Linked DNA regions of Nonomuraea africana. The protein of the gene in region 1 interacts with the protein of each later gene in a pairwise test. Links are inferred from orthologs where the notes say so. Each region holds a gene or a part of one and is shown in the gene's direction. Other genes may lie near its edges.

Evidence for each region. Proteins that work in one complex are often made in the same cells at the same time.
Region 2: the proteins of rplA (region 1) and thrS interact in binary tests that used the Escherichia coli proteins (3 or more experiments, as listed by UniProt). The link is inferred for Nonomuraea africana from one-to-one orthologs.

The regions. Positions count from the first base shown.
Region 1 is NZ_JADBEF010000001.1:8,379,961-8,382,828, forward strand. What follows is about bases 22-2,819. They hold rplA (50S ribosomal protein L1), read left to right. Parts: upstream 22-959; coding sequence 960-1,679; downstream 1,680-2,819. Other genes in these bases: nusG (transcription termination/antitermination protein NusG), read left to right, coding at 22-274; rplK (50S ribosomal protein L11), read left to right, coding at 457-888; H4W81_RS40200 (SCO4651 family lipoprotein), read left to right, coding at 1,834-2,673. Outside these bases: more of nusG, read left to right, coding at 1-21. UniProt on the Escherichia coli protein: One of the primary rRNA binding proteins, it binds very close to the 3'-end of the 23S rRNA. Forms part of the L1 stalk. It is often not seen in high-resolution crystal structures, but can be seen in cryo_EM and 3D reconstruction models.
Region 2 is NZ_JADBEF010000001.1:3,891,080-3,894,080, reverse strand. What follows is about bases 65-2,995. They hold thrS (threonine--tRNA ligase), read left to right. Parts: upstream 65-510; coding sequence 511-2,481; downstream 2,482-2,995. Other genes in these bases: H4W81_RS18395 (PIG-L deacetylase family protein), read right to left, coding at 2,880-2,995; H4W81_RS18405 (glycoside hydrolase family 25 protein), read left to right, coding at 65-468. Outside these bases: more of H4W81_RS18405, read left to right, coding at 1-64; more of H4W81_RS18395, read right to left, coding at 2,996-3,001. UniProt on the Escherichia coli protein: Catalyzes the attachment of threonine to tRNA(Thr) in a two-step reaction: L-threonine is first activated by ATP to form Thr-AMP and then transferred to the acceptor end of tRNA(Thr). The rate-limiting step is amino acid activation in the presence of tRNA.

The DNA.
Region 1 (2,868 bases):
CAAGCCGAGCCCGCTCAGCATCGACGAGGTCGCCAAGCTGCTGGCGCCCGAGCCGACCGAGGAAGCCAAGAAGGCCACCGCCAAGGCGGCCACGGGCCCCACGGTCGAGTTCGAGATCGGCGAGTCGGTCACCGTCATGGACGGCCCGTTCGCCACGCTGCCCGCCTCGGTCAGCGAGATCAGCCCCGAGTCGCAGAAGCTCAAGGTGCTGGTGTCGATCTTCGGTCGCGAGACCCCGGTCGAGCTGTCGTTCAACCAGGTCTCGAAGATCTGACAGGCTCGCATACACTCGATGAGGAACGTGTGACTCCGCGCGTGCCCTAGCCGCCGGAGCCCCTCGCGCGTTTCTGTCGTCAAGACGTTCGGCAGGCCGTCCCTCGCGAAGGACGGCCTTCCGACATGTCCGCCCGCACCCGCGGGTGGACGGCACCGCAATCAGGACCCGGAGAAGGACACATGCCTCCGAAGAAGAAGATCGCGGCACTGGTCAAGGTCCAGCTTCCCGCTGGCCAGGCCACGCCCGCCCCGCCGGTCGGTACCGCCCTCGGTCCGCACGGCGTCAACATCATGGACTTCGTGAAGCAGTACAACGCTGCCACCGAGGCCCAGCGGGGCAACATCATCCCCGTCGAGATCACCATTTTCGAGGACCGCAGCTTCACCTTCATCACGAAGACGCCTCCGGCGCCTGAGCTGATCAAGAAGGCGCTCGGTCTCGACAAGGGCTCTGCGGTTCCCCACAAGGACAAGGTCGGCAAGCTGAGCCGCGAGCAGCTGCGCAGCATCGCCGAGACGAAGATGCCCGACCTCAACGCCAACGACGTCGAGGCCGCCGAGAAGATCATCGCCGGCACCGCCCGGTCGATGGGCATCACCGTCGCCGAGTAAGACCTTTCCGTTCGTCCCGTGGGAGGGCCACGCGCTGGCCCGAGACCACAGACTCCACCGAGGAGACAGAAGTGAAGCGCAGCAAGGCGCACAAGAACGCGTCGGCGCAGGTCGACCGCGACAAGCTCTACACCCCCGCCGAGGCCGCGAAGCTGGCCAAGGCGACCTCCACCACCAAGTTCGACGCCACCGTCGAGGTGGCGCTGCGGCTGGGTGTCGACCCTCGCAAGGCCGACCAGATCGTGCGCGGCACGGTCAACCTCCCGCACGGCACCGGTAAGACCGCCCGGGTCCTGGTCTTCGCGACCGGTGACCGTGCCGAGGCTGCCCGCGAGGCCGGCGCCGACATCATCGGCGCCGACGAGCTCATCGACGACATCGCCAAGGGCAACAGGCTCAACGAGTTCGACGCCGTCGTCGCCACCCCCGACCTGATGGGCAAGGTCGGCCGCCTGGGCCGTGTCCTCGGCCCGCGTGGTCTCATGCCGAACCCGAAGACCGGCACCGTGACCCCGGACGTGGCCAAGGCCGTGACGGAGATCAAGGGCGGCAAGATCGAGTTCCGCACCGACCGTCAGGCGAACCTGCACTTCATCATCGGCAAGACGTCGTTCGGTGAGCGCCAGCTCATCGAGAACTACGCCGCGGCCCTTGACGAGGTGCTGCGTCTCAAGCCGTCCGCGGCCAAGGGGCGTTACGTCAAGAAGGTCACCTTCTCCACCACGATGGGTCCGGGTGTCCCGGTCGACCCCAACGTGACTCGCGCGATGACCGCCGAGCTCGAGGGCTGATCCCGCTCTTCCGAAAGACCCCCGCAGGGCTTCCTGCGGGGGTCTTTCGCTGTCATATGGGATTAAAGACATATACAGGGAGGAAGTGGACTCAGGGTTATCTCGGGGTCATCCCTGTGCGCCGGGAAGGCTTCGGCGACGTAGTGTCGGAATCATGCTGAAGCGCAGGATTACTCTCGCCGCCGTCGCGACGGGCGCCGCCGCCCTGGTCGCGGTCGCCGGTTGTGGATCGACAGGAGCGACCGCGTCCGGGGCGGTGCCCATCCAGGTGAACCTGGCCGCCGCCGAGGTCCTGGAGCAGGCCGCGCAGAAGACACAGGAGGTCACGAGCTACACCGTGGACGCCGTCGTGGACGTGACGGACCCGCAGGAGGGCTCGGGCAAGGTCCAGGGGCGGATGATCTACCAGAGCAAGCCCCAGCTCGCCGCCGACCTGACCCTCGACAGCGCCAACTTCGGCGGGAAGAGCCTGCCGGGCGGGGCGCGGGCCGTACTGCAGGGCGACCACGTCTACCTGCGTGTCGAGGCGCTGAACCAGATGCTCGGCGCCACCAAGCCGTGGATCAAGGTGTCGCTGAACGAGGCGGCCGGCGGTGACGCGAGCAGGTACCTCGAGCAGGTCCAGCAGTTCGACCTGGCGAACGTCACCAAGCTGGTCACCGCCTCCCAGAACGTCAAGCAGGTCGGCACCGAGGCCGTGGGCGGCGTCGACACCACCCACTACAGCGGCACGTTCCCGGTGGACGCGGCCGTGCAGCAACTGCCCGCCGACAAGCAGGAGCAGGCCAAGAAGCACATGGCCGAGCTCAAGGACGTCACGTTCGACATCTGGGTCGGCGCGGACGGCCTGCCGCGCAAGCTGGCGATGACCGGCGCGGAGAAGGGCGCCACGTTCAACGCCAACCTGTTCTTCAAGGGCTTCAACGAGCCGGTCTCCATCGTCGCGCCGCCCGCCGAGCAGGTGGGCGACCTGCCCAAGCACGGCGGAAACTGACTCCAGCGGGGGGCGATTTGGCATCTTGACGAATCGCCCCCTATTCTGGTGCTTGCCAAAGACCGCCGGTCGTTGCTGGGTGCCTCAAGGCCCGGTGACCGAAGGATCCACATCGTGGACGGCCCGCGTAGGTGAGATGCGAAGTTCTTCCGTGTGGATTCCACATGGGTGAGCCCCGTGCGCCTGCGCCGGGGC
Region 2 (3,001 bases), 4.5 Mb from region 1 along the record:
CGCAACTGGCAGCGCATGCGCGAGAACTGGCTCGTGTGCGGGGCCTACCACTTCGCCAGGCCCGAGGGCGAGCCCGCCGACCAGGCGCGCCACTTCCTGCGCACGATCAGGCAGGCGGGCGGGCTGCGCAAGGGCGACCTGCTCGCGCTCGACCTCGAGGCCGACGACAAGCTGCCGCCCGACCAGGTCGCCGCCTTCGCCAGGCGCTGGTGCCGGATGGTCGAGAGGCACACGGGCGTGCGGCCCTTCATCTACACGTACCTGTCCTTCGCCCGCAAGGGCAACTGCGCGGGCCTGGGCGAATACCCGCTGTGGATCGCCTCGCCCGGCAAGCCCATCGGCGAGCCCGTGGTCCCCGCGCCGTGGCGTGGCTGGAGGATTCACCAGTACGCCAACAGCCCGCTCGACCGCAACGTCTTCCACGGCAGCCGCCAGGACCTGACCAGGCTGGGCTACGACCCGCGATAGCATCGTTGGCACCATCGAAACGCTGCTATCCAAGGAGTCACCGTGTCAGCCGAGCTGCATATCACCCTCGCCGGAGCCGAGCGTGTGGTCGCGGCCGGCACGACGTACGGCGAGGCGCTGGAGGCCGACGGTCGCACCGTCGTCGCCGCCCGCGTCAACGGCGAGCTGCGCGACCTGGCCTCCCACGCCGCGGACGGCGACGTGGTCGAGCCGGTCGAGATCTCCTCACCCGACGGCCGCGCCATCCTGCGCCACTCCACCGCGCACGTCATGGCGCAGGCGGTCCAGGAGCTGTTCCCCGAGGCCAAGCTGGGCATCGGCCCGCCGGTCGACAACGGCTTCTACTACGACTTCGACGTCGCGCAGGCCTTCCACCCCGACGACCTCAAGCGTGTCGAGAAGCGCATGCGCGAGATCGTCAAGCAGGGGCAGCTGTTCTCGCGGCGCGAGGTGTCCGACGACGAGGCGCGCGCGGAGCTCGCCGCCGAGCCGTACAAGCTGGAGCTGGTCGGCCTCAAGGGCGGCGCATCCGCCGACGACGGCGCGAACGTCGAGGTCGGCGAGGGCCAGCTGACCATCTACGACAACCTCGACCCCAAGAGCGGCGAGCTGTGCTGGAAGGACCTGTGCCGCGGGCCGCACCTGCCCTCCACCAGGGCCATCCCCGCCTTCAAGCTCATGCGCACGGGCGGCGCCTACTGGCGGGGCAGCGAGAAGAACCCGCAGCTGCAGCGCATCTACGGCACCGCGTGGGAAACCCGCGACATGCAGGACGAATACCTCCACCTGCTGGAGGAGGCCGAGAAGCGCGACCACCGCAAGCTCGGCGCCGAGCTCGACCTGTTCAGCTTCCCGCCGGAGCTGGGCAGCGGGCTGCCGGTCTTCCATCCCAAGGGCGGAATCATCCGCAAGGAGATGGAGGACTACATGCGCCGGCGCCAGGGGGAGTCGGGCTACGAGTTCGTCAACACCCCGCACATCACCAAGTCGCAGCTGTTCGAGACCTCCGGCCACCTGCCCTGGTACGGCGAGGACATGTTCCCGCCCTTCGAGCTCGACAACACCGAGTACCGCGTCAAGCCGATGAACTGCCCGATGCACAACCTGATCTTCAGAGCGCGCGGGCGGTCCTACCGTGAGCTGCCGCTGCGGCTGTGCGAGTTCGGCTCGGTGTACCGCTACGAGAAGTCCGGCGTGGTCCACGGGCTGACCAGGGTGCGCGGCATGACGCAGGACGACTCGCACATCTACTGCACCAAGGAGCAGATGGGCGGGGAGATCAAGAGCCTGCTGGCCTTCGTGCTCAGCGTGCTGCGCGACTTCGGCCTGTCGGAGTTCTACCTGGAGCTGTCCACCCGCGACGACTCCGACAAGTTCATCGGCGACCAGGCCGACTGGGACGAGGCCACCGCGGCGCTGCGCCAGGCGGCCGAGGAGTCGGGCCTGGCCCTGGTCGACGATCCGGGCGGCGCGGCCTTCTACGGGCCGAAGATCTCCGTCCAGGCCAAGGACGCCATCGGGCGCACCTGGCAGCTGTCCACCATCCAGCTCGACTTCAACCAGCCCAAGCGCTTCGGCCTCGAATACCAGGCGGCCGACGGCACCCGGCAGACGCCCGTCATGATCCACCGGGCGCTGTTCGGCTCGATCGAGCGCTTCCTCGGCGTCCTGGTCGAGCACTACGCGGGCGCGTTCCCTCCGTGGCTCTCGCCGGTGCAGGTCGTCGGCATCCCGATCGCCGAGGCGCACGCGCCGTACCTGCACGACGTCGCCAAGCAGCTGCGCGAGCGGGGCATCAGGGTCGAGGTCGACACGGCCGACGACCGCATGCAGAAGAAGATCCGCAACGCGCAGAAGGCGAAAGTGCCCTTCATGCTGCTCGCCGGTGACGACGACATCGCCAACGGCGCGGTGTCGTTCCGTTACCGGAGTGGCGAGCAGAAGAACGGCGTTCCGGTCGAGGACGCGATCGCCGAGATCGTCAACGCGGTGGAGCGCCGCATCCAGGTCTGACGGCAGGGTCGTCCCCGATCGCGCTTCGCACTGGCGCCCTTCGGACACCTGGGCGGGGGTTCTCGACGGCCCCCGCCGGGTGGGGCCTTCCAGTCGGACCTGAGGTTCTTTCGGACCTCATGGGCCGGGCGTCTTCTGGTCGGCCCTTGTGCGGTCCCGCCTCCGGTCGCGTTGGCGCTGCGGGGTGTCCTCTTGAGCGACTCGCGCAACGGCTCCTGCGCGGCCCCGGCGGCTCGGGTGACGACCCGGAGGCGGCGGTCCCGCGAACCCGTCGGTCCGCGGGGCGGGCGGCGAAAGTCGATCGACCGGCGGGAGGTCGAGCGGCAGGGTGTCGAGCGGCAGGGTGTCGAGCGGCTGATCGCTGATGGCGGCGCCGTTGGGTGTGTCAGTCCCGTAGGTCAGCGGGGGTAGACGCGGAAGGTGACGGCTGGACGGCCGCCGAAGCGTTCCGCCGCTCCTCTGGCCATGGTCCCGAGGAAGTCCCTGCAGTAGGCCTCGGGGTCCTCCTCGGTCAGGGCCT